4 regions of the Undibacterium sp. Ji83W genome follow, and region 1 is predicted to be linked to each of the others. Evidence: predicted binding sites of a transcription regulator. Region 1 holds the regulator's gene; each other region holds the start of a gene.

Region 1 (3,585 bases):
GTATTTCGGCTGCCGGGCCGAGACCCGGCTTGTATCCACGGAGTGGAATCTTTTTAATCAACGCACGGCATGTAACAAATAACACGGCATGCAACGAACGCCACTGGATTCCAGCTAACAGCACGCTGGAATGACGATAATAAAAATGCCGTGAATCAACTAACTCGCAGCTTGTTAAGCAGCGTATGTGACAAACGACAATAAAAGTAAATTATTTATTTTAAATGTCAGAAACTAGACCTACAAGAAACCATTCACCCAACAAAAAGGACGCCTTCTAGCGTCCTTGTTTTGGATGTCCACAACCCTGTTCGGGTAAGGACTGGGGTCTTATGAAGCCGAGGCCGGATCAGGTATGTGCTTGATGGCGTCGTGCTGATGGTCTTGCATTTTATCTTTATGCTTGATGACCTGGCGATCAAGTTTGTCTACCAGTGCATCGATTGCTGCATACAGATCATGCGCCAGACTTTCAACGTGGATATCTTTACCGCTGATATGCAAATTAATGTCGGCTTTGTGTCGTTTTTCCTTTTCCCGGAGCTTGTCCACCGTCAGGATGACGGCGATATCAATGACCTGGTCGAAATGCCGCCTGATACGTTCTAGTTTGGTATGTACATATTCACGAATTGCAGGAGTTACTTCGACGTGGTGTCCACTGATGGTGAGATTCATACTGTGCTCCTATAGTGATGTTACTTGCTTTAACAATAAGCGCATGGCATTTATTTGCCTTGAGCTAAATCATATATAGCAATTCAAACCGTGATTACAAGGACTGCTTACAAAGATTTACGCAAACTGACTGGGGGGATTTTCAGGGCTTCACGGTATTTGGCAACTGTCCGTCGGGCAATTACCATGCCCTGTTCACCCAGCATGTCTGCAATTTTGCTATCAGAGAGTGGGCTTTTCTGGTCTTCTGCTCCTATCAACTGCTTGATGAGTGCACGTATCGCGGTGGAAGATGCTTCACCCCCTGTTTCCGTCGCGACATGGCTGCCGAAAAAGTACTTCAACTCAAACATGCCATGTGGGGTCAACATGTATTTTTGAGTTGTAACACGTGAGATAGTGCTCTCGTGTAATCCTAGTGTATCAGCAATTTCGCGCAAAACAAGGGGGCGCATGGCAACAGCACCATGCGTGAAAAAATTGCGTTGCCTTTCGACTATCGCTTGTGCAACGCGCAATATGGTCTCGAAGCGTTGCCGCATGTTCTTGATGAGCCAGCGCGCTTCCTGTAGCTGTGCGCCCATGCCTGCTTCGCCGCGGTTTTGTTTCATGATGTTGGCATACATGCTGCTTACCCGCAGCCTGGGCATGACGTCCTGATTCAGCATGACTTGCCAGCCATTGCCCGATTTTCTGACGATGACATCTGGCACCACATAGTCAGATTCATCGGCAGCAAAAGCGATGCCGGGCCTGGGTTTGCACATGCGGATGACAGTTTGTGCATCGCGCAAATCTTCATCATCACAGTCGAGGATTTTCTTGAGTTTGGTGAAATCTCTTTGCGCAAATAAAGTCAGTTGCGTTTCAACAATTTGCAACGCCAGCCTGCGCGTGACAAAAGCGATCTTGGGCAAGCGCCTGATTTGCAATGCCAGGCACTCTGAGGGGCTGCGTGCGCCGACACCAGCCGGGTCAAAGCTTTGCAGCATGTTCAGGGCAAAAGCCAGCTCTTCTGGTTCTACACAAAGTTCCAGTGGCAAACTGGCATGTATTTCATCCAGTGTTTCAGTCAGGTAACCATTGCTGTCCAGCGCATCTATCATCAGCTCGACCAGGGCGCGGTCACGTGGTTCGCGCAGGTTCAGGCGCATCTGTTCCAGCAAGTGTTCACGCAGGGTGACATGGGCTGCGCCCAGTTGCGGGCGGCCATCTTCATCATCGCCTGATTTGCTGCCATGCTGCACGTCATCAAAGCCCCAGTCTTCTTCACTGGAGGTAGTGCTGTCATTGCTGATGACGGTTTCAGCATCAGCCGCCACTGGTTCAGCAGCCCTGTCACTGTCTTCTCTTGCTGCGGGTGCTTCCATGCCGGCATCGGCAGAAGTGCTGCTGGTATTGATGGCACCGTCGGCCAGCAGGCGCACGGCGTGGTCGAGCGGATCATCGACGCGTTCCAGCATGGGATTGTCAGTCAGCAGCGTCTCCAGCTCCTGATGCAATTCCAAAGTCGATAACTGCAATAATCGTATTGATTGCTGCAATTGCGGCGTCAAGGCCAGATGTTGTGAGGTACGTAGTTGCAGGCTTTGTTTCATGATGATTCCCGTCACATCCGGAAATGTTCTCCGAGATAAACGCGACGTACAGATTCATTTTGTATGATGTCGTCAGGCTTGCCACTGGCAAGTACCGCGCCTTGATTAATGATGTAAGCGTGATCACAGATACCCAGGGTCTCGCGCACATTATGGTCCGTGATCAACACGCCTATGCCGCGTTCCTTGAGGAAGCGCACAATGCGCTGGATCTCGATCACGGCAATCGGGTCAACACCAGCAAAGGGTTCATCCAGCAACACAAAGCGGGGGTTGGTGGCCAGAGCGCGGGCAATCTCTACCCGGCGGCGTTCGCCACCTGAAAGTGACAGCGCCTGGCTCTCGCGTATTTTTTCTATCTGCAAATCTGCCAGCAGAGCATTGAGCCTTTGCTCAATTTTCTTGGCACCAAGATATTTGCCTTCGCTGTCTTTTTGCAATTCGAGTACGGCGCGGATATTGTCTTCCACCGTCAGCTTGCGAAATACCGAAGCTTCTTGCGGCAGATAAGACAAACCCAGTACCGCCCGCTCATGGATAGGCAGTTGTGAAATATTCACATCATCAATCGTGATATCCCCGGCGTCGGAAGGTACCAGTCCAACGATCATGTAAAACGAGGTGGTCTTGCCTGCGCCATTCGGCCCCAGCAAACCCACTACTTCACCGCTTTTCAGTAGCAGGGAAACATCGCGCACCACCTGGCGCGCGCCATAGCGCTTTTGCAGGCCCTTGACGAGCAAGGTGCTGCTGGACTGTACTGTCATCTTAATTAGCCTGTTTTTCTGGTTTTGGTTGCAAGATGATTTTCAGGCTGCCAGAACCATCCACATGCTGGCCACTGGTCGAGTTGGTGCCGATGAAAAAGTCATTCTTGCTATCGTAAGACAGGTATTCGCCTTCTTGTTCCTGGGTGACACGCTTGCCTTCCAGGTAGCGCACCTTGGCCTTGGAAATGAATTTGACGATTTCTGTACTTTGATTGTATTCGGCACGGTCAGCTTCGCCATCTACCCACAGATCAGGGCCGCCATCACGTTTTTGGCGGAAGCTGACCTTGCGGTTACTGCCGCCAGTCAGGACGACAAACTGATCGCCATTCGGGCCTTCGGTGACGACGGCATTTTCTGCCTTGACGTTCAGTGTACCGCGCACCAGCGAGACACCCTTGGACAGTCTGCGCACACTGGTCTTGCCATCACTCTCGCCATAACCGGCTTCGATGATGGTCTCTTTATTACTGTCGGCCTTTTCTGCATGGGCAGAAACACAGGCCAGGCTCAGGCAGGCCAGGCTAAATAAGCGGGCG
Region 2 (3,585 bases), on a different contig from region 1:
CGTCAATACCGCTGTCTTCAAGCCAGAAAAGCTGAAGTTCAAGTCTTTGGAATGCAGCATGGGGCGTGGGAATTGATAAGCAGCAGGGTCACCAAATTCTGCCATGCGTGAAATTGCCGGGCCACCTGGATAAGACAAGCCCAGCAATTTGGCTGACTTGTCAAAGGCTTCACCGGCAGCATCGTCCAGAGTTTCACCCAGTAACTGGTAACGGCCAACGCCGTCAACACGCATCAATTGCGTGTGTCCGCCAGATACCAGCAAGGCGATAAAGGGAAACTCCGGTGGCTGGCTGGCCAGCAATGGTGACAGCAGGTGACCTTCCAGATGATGCACACCCAGTACAGGCTTATCCAGCGCCATAGCCAGGCCGCAAGCAACCGAGGCACCAACCAGCAAGGCACCGGCAAGGCCGGGCCCCTGGGTATAGGCAATTGCATCGATGGATTGTTTGTCTACGTTAGCCTTGCTCAATACTTCAGTCAACAAGGGCAGGGCACGGCGTATGTGATCGCGTGAAGCCAGTTCCGGCACGACTCCACCATATTCCTGATGCATGGCGATTTGTGAATGCAGGGCATGGGCAAGCAGACCACGCTCTGTGTCATACAGGGCAAGACCGGTTTCGTCACAGGAGGATTCAACGCCGAGAACTATCATGTTTGTTTCTAAGTGGGGAGAGAATTAAGCCATTGCCAATGCCTGCAAGAACGCAATACGCTGCTTGTTTTCATTGCATGCCAGAGATTGGTGCGATTCTTGCTATGACTCATAGAACGTAATTATATCTGGCATGGGCCACAAATGCGCGGCAAAGCAAATAATGACGATGCGACAACACTGACCTCACCCAGCCTGCGGATCGTGGTGGTGAATACTGTTATCCAGCGTGAAGACGAATTGCAAGAGCATGCTCAGGCGCAGCTGGCGCGTTCACGTGCCTTGCGCATAGGCTTGCTGCAAGCGGGTTACAACATCATTGCCGTTATTCCTGGCGATATTTATATGAGTGAGCGTATCGCCCAGTTGCAGCCCGACATGATCATCATTGACGCCGAATCTGATTCGCGCGATGTACTCGAGCACATGGTCATGCTGACCCGCGATGCCCCACGCCCCATCGTCTTGTTCACCGAAGATGGTAGCCAAACCAATATGGCCGCCGCCATGGAAGCGGGTGTGTCTGCCTATGTGGTCGCAGGTTTGCAGTCTGAGCGCATCAAGCCTGTGCTGGATGTTGCGATGGCTCGCTTCAATGCGGATCAAAAGCTGCGTAGTGAATTATCTGATACCAAGGCCAAGTTGCATGAGCGCAAAACCATAGAGCGGGCCAAGGGTTTGTTGATGGAGCGTCATCATCTGTCGGAAAACGAGGCTTATCAAAAAATGCGCAAACAGGCGATGGAAAAAAACCTCAAACTGGTTGACCTGGCGCAACGCATGCTAGATGTGGCGGATTTGCTAGGAGGGTAAGTCCAGATTTGTGCGTGTAAATGGTGCGTTGCGTCATTTAGGTGCGAATCCGATGTGGATTTTTAAGGAAGTTTTGTTTTGCAGGGATGGTCTGAGGATATAAATCCTTGTGTTTAAGCTGGCACGGCAATTGCTGTATCAAAAGAAAGCGCCAAAGCTGGTGCTTAAGAAAAAATGTGAGTCTGACTAACGGCGGTCACCTCACAAGACAAAGGTGTCTTTCCACACGGTTTTCCGTGGTGGAACGACACCTTTTTTCATTATAGAAATTACTTTAGCTGGAGTGCAGACATGTCGAATCAGGAAACTTCTATCAATCTCATCAAGACGCAGGAAGAAAATGAACCGAATTTCAAACGTCGCAGTTTCTTGCAAACTGCTGCACTGGCAAGTGGGGCAGGCATCATGGGCTTGAGTACAGGTGGAGTATGGGCCGCGGGATCCGATAAACCAGAAAAAGAAGAAGTACATATCGGCTTCATTCCGCTCACTGATTGCGCTTCGGTGGTGATGGCATCAGTACTGGGTTTTGATAAAAAATACGGTATCAAGATTATCCCCAGTAAAGAATCTTCCTGGGCCAGCGTGCGTGACAAACTGGTCAATGGTGAACTCGATGCAGCCCATGTGTTGTATGGCCTGATCTATGGTGTGCAACTGGGCGTAGGCGGAAATAAAAAAGACATGGCCGTGTTGATGACGCTGAACAATAACGGCCAGGCAATTACCCTGTCAAAAAAACTGGCAGAGAAGGGCGCGGTTGATGGTGCAGGTTTGGCCAAGCTCATGCAAACCGACAAACGTGAATATACCTTCGCCCAGACTTTCCCCACAGGTACCCACGCCATGTGGTTGTATTACTGGCTGGCTGCACATGGCATCAACCCCATGAAAGACGCCAAGGTTATTACCGTGCCACCACCACAAATGGTGGCTAATATGCGGGTTGGTAATATGGATGGTTATTGCGTAGGTGAGCCCTGGAATCACCGCGCAATTGCGGATGGCATAGGCATCACGGCAGCAACTACACAAGACATCTGGAAAGACCACCCTGAAAAAGTATTGGGCACTACGTCAGAATTCGTACAGAAATATCCCAACACTGCACGTGCAGTTGTCGCCGCGATCCTGGATGCCAGCCGCTGGATCGATGCATCCTTGTCCAACAAGACCAAGATGGCAGAAACCATTGCCGACAAGTCTTATGTAAATACCTCGGTTGATGTCATCAATCAACGGATTTTGGGACGCTATCAAAATGGTCTGGGCAAGACCTGGGACGACCCTAACTACATGAAATTCTTTAACGATGGTGCGGTGAATTTCCCTTATCTGTCGGACGGCATGTGGTTCCTGACCCAGCATAAGCGCTGGGGTTTGCTCAAGGCTGACCCTGATTACCTGGCAGTAGCGAAAGCAGTCAACCGCATCGATGTGTACAAGGACGCGGCGGCCATGGCCAAGGTATCTGTTCCCAGGGATGTCATGCGCAGCAGCAAACTCATGGATGGTACGGTCTGGGACGGCAAGAACCCCGCTGCCTATGCAGCTTCTTTCAAAATCAAGGCTTAAGGAGTCGCTATGAATACCTTGGTACATGGCGCAATGCCTGCGGAAGACACGGCAGCCAGCGCAGCAACAACAGTGACGGAAGTTAAAGTGGCGAAAAAAATAAAACCCAAAGCAGAAAAAAAACCACGCTCGTTCCGACCTTTTTTCCTGAGTGTGTTGCCGCCTTTATTTGGCATAGGCATGCTGATACTGATATGGGAAATCATCGCGGTGAAGAACACGACTTTTCCTTCACCATGGGTGACTTTGCAGGAAGCCATCAAGGTATTCTCCGACCCCTTTTATCAAAAAGGACCAAATGACCAGGGCATAGGCTGGAATATTTATGCTTCGCTGAAACGTGTGGCGGTGGGCTTTGGCCTGGCTGCGGCAGTGGGGATACCGCTGGGGTTTTTGATAGGCCGTTTCAAGTTTTTGTCCGGCATGTTTAATCCCATTATCAGCCTGTTGAAACCAGTCTCACCGCTGGCATGGCTACCCATAGGTTTGCTGGTATTCAAGTCGGCTCATCCTGCGGCAATCTGGTCTATTTTTATT
Region 3 (3,585 bases), on a different contig from region 1:
GTACGCATGATGACTTCACCCACACGGCCCATGGCCTGGGAATCGGAAGACATCATCGAAATGGCACCGATATCATGCAAAATATCTTCCGCAGCAATGGTTTCACGCCGTATGCGTGATTCGGCAAAGGCAATGTCTTCTGCAATTGCCGGGTCCAGATGGTGACAAACCATGAGCATGTCGAGATGCTCGTCCAGGGTATTGACGGTATAGGGTCGGGTAGGATTGGTGGATGATGGCAACACATTCGCCTCACCCACCGCCGCAATAATATCCGGAGCATGACCACCACCTGCACCTTCGGTATGGAAGGTGTGGATAGTCCTGTCCTTGAATGCCGCCAGGGTGTGCTCCAGAAAGCCGCCTTCGTTCAGCGTATCACTGTGGATGGCAACCTGCACATCCATCTGGTCTGCCACAGTCAGGCAATTGTCGATGGCTTGCGGAGTCGTGCCCCAGTCTTCATGCAGCTTCAGACCTATGGCACCGGCTCTGACCTGCTCTTCCAGCGGCAAAGGCAGGCTGACATTGCCCTTGCCCATAAAACCCAGGTTCATGGGAAACGCATCTGCCGCCATCAGCATCGAATGCATATGCCAGGGGCCAGGCGTACAGGTGGTGGCTGCCGTGCCAGTGGCCGGGCCAGTACCGCCGCCCAGCATGGTGGTGACGCCACTCATCAATGCTTCTTCTATCTGCTGCGGGCAAATGAAATGGATATGCGAATCGATACCACCAGCAGTCACGATCTTGCCTTCACCAGCAATAATTTCGGTCGCGCCACCAATGGCCATGTCAACGCCGGACTGTATGTCTGGGTTACCAGCTTTTCCTATACAGGCAATCAAGCCATTTTTTATGCCTATATCTGCCTTGACTATGCCCCAGTGATCAATGATGACAGCATTGGTGATGACGGTATCCATGACTTCAGCATGCGGTCTTTGTGATTGGCCCATGCCATCGCGTATCACCTTGCCACCGCCAAATTTCACTTCTTCACCATAGATGGCAAAGTCTTTTTCAATTTCTATGAACAGACCAGTGTCTGCCAGGCGGATGCGATCACCCGTGGTTGGTCCGAACATCTCAGCATAAGCATGACGTGAAATTTTCATAGCGCCCCCATGACTTTACCGCTAAAGCCATAGACTTTCCGGTCACCCGCCAAAGCCACCAGCTCTATGCTGCGCTGCTGCCCCGGTTCAAAACGTATGGCCGTACCGGCAGCAATATTGAGGCGCATGCCATAAGCCAGTTGGCGCTCAAATTGCAGTGCAGGATTGGTTTCATAAAAATGAAAATGGGAGCCTACCTGTATCGGCCTGTCACCGCTATTGGCTACAGTAATGCTGACGACAGCACGACCGACATTCAGTTCTATGTCCCCATCCTCTATCAGGGTTTCGCCTGGTATCATGGTTTTCTCCTAAGGAATGGGGTGATGGACGGTAACCAGTTTGCTGCCATCCGGGAATGTCGCTTCGACCTGGATATCAGGAATCATTTCCGGCACGCCTTCCATGACATCGGCACGACTGAGTATTTGCGTGCCTTCCGACATCAGTTCTGCCACCGTCCGGCCATCGCGCGCACCTTCCATGATGGCAGCGGTGATCAGGGCGACTGCTTCTGGATAATTCAGCTTCAGGCCACGCGCCTTGCGCCGCTCTGCCAACAAGGCGGCGGTAAATATCAGCAACTTATCTTTTTCTCTGGGTGTCAGATCCATATCTTCTTTCGCTTATTGTCTGTGCTATCACCAAACTTATTATTTATCGCCATTTGCAAAATAACAAGCAAGTCCACATAAGTGACAGGCCATCCCTCTAAAAACATTATAAAAAGCAACACAGCAAGTTTTGAACCAAGGGCAAATAGGCTGGATTGCAAAAATGCGCACCAAACAAAGGCGCAATCTCACCAAGTTAGTGCATTTCATATAAATGCAGATAGCGCGAAAATAATTGGAACTTTTAATGCCCCTGAGGGTAATACCTTAAAACAACCAACAAATAAACGTGGATAACCAAGAGACAGATTCCAGCTTGCTGACACAAATGCGCGACGGTGATGTTGCTGCATTTCAACGTCTGTACCAGCGTCATCAGGGGCCTATCTATCGCTATGCCCTGATGCGATGTGGTCAGAGTGCGCTGGCAGCGGACGTGGTGCAGGACGTTTTCATGGGTTTGCTGAGCAAGTCTTACCGATATGACGCAGGCAAGGGCAGCTTGCAGAATTTTTTGTTTGGCGTAGCCAGGAATTTACTACTGAAACAGGACCAGACAGAACGCCGCCGCCAGCCATTACCAGGTTATAGCGAAGAAGATGGAGAAGAAGTTTTGATGAGTGAAACAACAGAACCGGCGGACGCCATCTTCCATCAGCAAATGACTGAGCATGTGCGGCAAGCAGTAGCGGTACTGCGCCCCCATTATCGTGACGTTATTATCTTGTATGAATTGCAGGAACTGTCGTACGCAGAGATAGCCGTGATTTGCGACATAGATATAGGAACAGTGCGCTCACGTCTGTCAAGGGCGCGGGCCGCTATATTGGAATATAGCGAAAGACTGGGCTGGCGACCTGACGCAGCAGCAAAAACCGGAACACAAAGATGAAAGACCTTATGAATACCCCACAGGACGCCAGCAATACAGATGCCGTGCTGGACCAGCAGTTCAGCCTCTTGCGCAAAGATTTGCAGGAGCTGAATACGCCAGTTGCGATTGAGCAGACTTTATTGCAAGCTTTCGCCAAGCAACAGGCCAAGGATAAAAAACAGGCACGCAGCAGACGTTTGCGCCCGTGGCTGGCAGGTTTGCTGACGCTGAGTGGCAGCTTTGGTCTGGTCATGCTGACGGTCATGTTCCCTGCATCGCAGCATCAATTGACGCCGGACAGCACCACTGTTTCAAGTACAGAGCTTCCCCCTTTCGTCGCACTGGTACCGCTGGAGCGCCTGAATAACGAAACACCAAGCATGCTGGAAGCAGAAGTCCCGGCTGCCTGGCTCGCCAGCCTGGGCATGCCAGTCTCGCCAGAAATAGCCGGTGACATGGTGCAGGCGCAAATGCTGGTCGCTGCCGATGGAGAACCATTGGCCATGCGACTCTTGAAGTAAGCAAGATCAAAAAACAAACGACACACAGAAAAGGAAGTATCATGAAAACCAAACTGCCACTCTTCATATTGTTAAGCTCTGCCTGGGCCATGGCACATGCCAATACAGACAGTGACACTGCAAACTCAAGCGAAGAAAAACCTGTGCGTCGCCACGTGGAAATCATACAGGTGCCTGCAGTACCACCGATGCCGCCCATTCCACCGATGCCAGCAATGTCACCTATGCCCTCTATGCCACCCATGCTGGCACTGGCAGATATACCCGACTCAAAAAACATCAACAAAATCGTGTCTGACGCCATGAGCCAGGCGTTTGTTAGCATGCAGGGCGTGCACAGTATCAAGCCAATTAAAAATGCACCTTATAGCGCAGAAATCGTCACAGAAAAAACCCAGACCCTGGCCGATGGCAACCAGATCAGCAATAAAACCAGCAGCTTAAGCTACCGCGATGCC
Region 4 (3,585 bases), on a different contig from region 1:
GGATCAGACGGTGGTGGCGTGACGAACAAGCCATCTTCGCCAAAATAAATTTCATCCAGCTTTTGGCAAATGTCGTGCAAATCCTGATTCGGTAATTCCAGCGCCATGTCCAGTATGCTGCGACAATAGCCTGGGTTGACGCGCATGTATTCTATGTCAGTGACGCGGCCATTTTGCCGCCGTAAAATCACGTGCAGTCTTGCCATGAGAGAGAAGGCAAGATTATCCGACATGGCATTTTGTATCAGGCTGCTGGTACTCATAAGATATGCTCCCCGTGAAGTTCTAGATCAAGTCCTTCTCTTTCCTGCTCATTGGTGACGCGCAAGCCAACGGTCACTTTGACCAGCCATAAAATGGCTGCTGTCACAGCGCCCGAATAAATCACAGTAACGATGACGCCAAAGGCCTGGGTCGCCAGGCTGCCATCGGCACCGCCTATGCTCTTCAACGCAAATACGCCAGTCAGCAGTGCGCCGACTATGCCACCTATGGCATGCACGCCAAATACATCCAGTGAATCGTCATAACCACCCAGGGATTTGAGTGAAGTCGCTCCCCAATAGCATGCCACGCCAGCTACAGCACCTATCACCAGCGCACCCGTCAGATCGACAAAGCCGGAGGCGGGCGTGATAGCTACCAGGCCAGCGACCGCGCCAGAGACTATGCCCAGCACCGAGGGTTTGCCACGGCGCAGCCATTCAACAAACATCCAAGCTAGTGCAGACATCGCTGTTGCCACCTGTGTCACCAGCATCGCCAGCCCGGCGCGGCCATCTGCTGCACCGGCAGAACCTGCATTGAAACCAAACCAGCCCACCCATAACAGCGATGCACCTATCGCAGTCAGCAATAAATTATGTGGCGGCATGGGTTCCTTGCCAAAACCCAGACGTGGTCCGACTATCAGTGCAGCCACCAGACCAGATACCCCGGCATTGATATGCACCACAGTGCCACCGGCAAAATCCAGCACGCCGCGCGCTGCCAGCCAGCCTGCCGGTTCCCATACCCAGTGCGCGACTGGCACATACACCAGCAAGGACCACAGCGTGATGAACAGCAGCAGGGCAGAAAATTTCATCCGTTCGGCAAAGGCACCGGTGATCAGGGCAGGGGTGATAATCGCAAACGTCATCTGGAACATCAGGAATACGCTCTCTGGTATTGTCGGTGCCAGTTGATGCACGCTGAGCTGCCCGGCTTCTTTCAAAAAGCTCACGCCGTGCAGCATGAACCTGTCCATGCTGCCCAGATAAGGCGAACCTGCCGTGAACACCAGGCTGTAACCCAGCACCACCCATAAGACCGTGACGATGCAGGTGGTTGCCAGGCTATGCGCCATCGTGCCCAGGGCATTTTTCTTGCGCACCATGCCGGTATAGAACAGGGCCAGGCCGGGTATGGTCATCAGTAATACCAGTGCGGTCGATGTCAGCATCCAGGCGGTGTCGCCAGCACTGATCTTGTCAGCGGCGATCATGCCCGGCTTGGTCATGGCTGGTGGGGCTACCACCGCAATTGCAGGTGCAGTGGCTGCAGTCACTGATGCTGTTGTAGGGGATTCTGCCTGTGCATTGCAAGTGCCGCTGCACAGCAAGAGGCTGAAAGAGAGTGAGAGCAAGAAGCTGGAGAGCACGCGTATTTTCATCAAGCTAGCCTTTTTAAAAAACATCGTCAATGACACACAAGCATGTGCATTGCAGCATTTTTCATGCCAAGGCTGATACCAGTGGATTTGTTACGGATGAGGGCAATTAAAGGGAAATATATTGCTTGTGATACCAGTGAGTGTAAGTGCCTGCACCAAAATGTAAGCAAATATTTCTGCATGGCATGAGTTTGCACGCAGAGAGTGCCAAATCAAATTCGATGGTTATTATTCCATTTCGAGGAATAATGAATTCAATATTATGGCTATTCTTTACTTTGATGAACTGAATTAAAGTGAGTGTCATTCGCTGCGCATGAGCAAGGCGAATCTCAAATCCGCTTTCAACCATTTAAAGGAGCACGCTATGTCACTCACATCCATATCACGCACTTCCAGCAGCCTGGTCAGCAAAATCAAATTCATCTTCTTGTCAGCAGTAGCCGCATTGTCCCTGGCAGCGGTGCCGGGCATCAGCGTAGCTGATACGGTCGCCAATAGTGTCATAGGTGCACGTGGCTATGATCTCACTACCTTCTTCACCAGCGAAAAACCAGCCCATGGCACCGGTCACCATGTGGCAACTGTAGATGGGGTTGATTACCTGTTCACCAGCGAAGAAAACAAAAAGACTTTCCTGGCGAATCCAGAGAAATACCTGCCGGCCTTTGGTGGCTACTGCGCTTATGGTGCATCGATAGGCAAGAAATTTGTTGCTGACCCGGACGTGTATGACATCGTCGATAACAAACTCTACTTCAATCTCGATACCAAGATCCGTGCGATCTGGGCAAAGGACATTGCGGGCAATATCGATCTTGCAAAAACCAACTGGAAAACCATTGCCAGCAAAAAGCCATCTGAACTCTGATTGCTTGTGCACATGAAAAACGCCGCTTTCCTCAAAGGCTAAAGCGGCGTTTTGTATTCAGGCCAGTGATTTAAACCGGCAGGGCAATCTGGTGATCTACACTGAATTGATAATCGCGGAACACATGTTCGGCACTCAGCAATTCATAAGTGCCATCCGGCAGTTTGCGGGTCGTGTCTTTCAGGCGGTAGGTCATTTGCCCACAAGTCCAGCAATTGAAGTTACGCATGTGGGTGCACAGGCAAGTCTTGTCCATGACCGAGACTTTCTTGGCATCAGGGTGCGCTGCCACTTCACGGTTATAGGATGTGATGTAGGCGCAGTTGCCATTGCCATCCAGCAGATAGCCATAAGACTCGCAACCAGGGCGTATGCCATCGCCTATTGCTGGCGTATTCTTCAGCATGCGCATAGGGTAGCCGGTAGGCGAGATATTATTGACTTCGATATCGCCTTCACTGGCCTTGAAGTATTCCTGTTTCACGCTGGCAGGCAGGCCGCATTCATTGGTGACAGTGAAGCGGGTCGCTACCTGTACACCGGCAGCACCGTTTTCCATGAAAGACACGGCATCGCTGCCTGTGAAGATACCACCAGCCGCAATCAGCGGGATGTCCAGGTTTTCTGCCTTCAGGTACTGGACGATTTCAGTGATGATGGTTTGCAGATCATATTCAGCCCAGTCCATGCCAAAACCCAGATGGCCACCAGCCAGCGGGCCCTCAACGATGACATAGTCTGGCAAACGGTTCAGACGCGAATTCTTGCGCAGGAATAATTGCAGCGCACGTACTGAAGAAACGATGATGCCCAGCTTTGCATCGCGAAAGCGCGGGTGCTCAGCGATGAGGCCAAAGGAACCCAGATGCAGGCCGGCACTCATGGTGATGCCGTCAATACCGGCATCAAGTGAAGACTCCAGGCGTACCTTGAGGGTTTCGCGTGGGCCATTCATGGTCAGCTTTTCCATGCAATTGACAAAGATCATGCCCGTGCCCTGCTTGGCTTCCATAGTCTTGCCCACGTGCATGCGGGTGGCTTCGGCCAATTGCTCGAGGTT

What was found. The regulator sigma-54, encoded in region 1, starts transcription at its own class of promoters, with help from an activator protein. The targets are predictions, from matches to a motif close to TGGCANGNAANCTGCTTT.
Region 2: ACO0LD_RS22555 (CmpA/NrtA family ABC transporter substrate-binding protein) is a predicted target of sigma-54. The motif match lies at 1,593-1,610, and genes of this name have one in related genera.
Region 3: ACO0LD_RS06400 (urease subunit gamma) is a predicted target of sigma-54. The motif match lies at 1,853-1,870, and genes of this name have one in related genera.
Region 4: ACO0LD_RS13595 (ammonium transporter) is a predicted target of sigma-54. The motif match lies at 1,706-1,723, and genes of this name have one in related genera.

What each region holds. Positions count from the first base shown of each region.
Region 1 covers NZ_JBMPOZ010000034.1:34,293-37,877, reverse strand. Annotated here, with positions in the region: gene hpf (ribosome hibernation-promoting factor, HPF/YfiA family) at 331-678, opposite strand; gene ACO0LD_RS30175 (RNA polymerase factor sigma-54) at 786-2,276, opposite strand; gene lptB (LPS export ABC transporter ATP-binding protein) at 2,288-3,043, opposite strand; gene lptA (lipopolysaccharide transport periplasmic protein LptA) at 3,045-3,585, opposite strand, start outside.
Region 2 covers NZ_JBMPOZ010000016.1:70,495-74,079, reverse strand. Annotated here, with positions in the region: gene tsaD (tRNA (adenosine(37)-N6)-threonylcarbamoyltransferase complex transferase subunit TsaD) at 1-660, opposite strand, end outside; gene ACO0LD_RS22560 (ANTAR domain-containing response regulator) at 805-1,473, shown strand; gene ACO0LD_RS22555 (CmpA/NrtA family ABC transporter substrate-binding protein) at 1,765-3,048, shown strand; gene ntrB (nitrate ABC transporter permease) at 3,058-3,585, shown strand, end outside.
Region 3 covers NZ_JBMPOZ010000002.1:503,720-507,304, forward strand. Annotated here, with positions in the region: gene ureC (urease subunit alpha) at 1-1,118, opposite strand, end outside; gene ACO0LD_RS06395 (urease subunit beta) at 1,115-1,420, opposite strand; gene ACO0LD_RS06400 (urease subunit gamma) at 1,430-1,732, opposite strand; gene ACO0LD_RS06405 (RNA polymerase sigma factor) at 2,022-2,624, shown strand; gene ACO0LD_RS06410 (hypothetical protein) at 2,633-3,127, shown strand; gene ACO0LD_RS06415 (hypothetical protein) at 3,169-3,585, shown strand, end outside.
Region 4 covers NZ_JBMPOZ010000007.1:67,365-70,949, reverse strand. Annotated here, with positions in the region: gene ACO0LD_RS13600 (hypothetical protein) at 1-263, opposite strand, end outside; gene ACO0LD_RS13595 (ammonium transporter) at 260-1,654, opposite strand; gene ACO0LD_RS13590 (YHS domain-containing (seleno)protein) at 2,022-2,525, shown strand; gene ACO0LD_RS13585 (nitronate monooxygenase) at 2,596-3,585, opposite strand, start outside.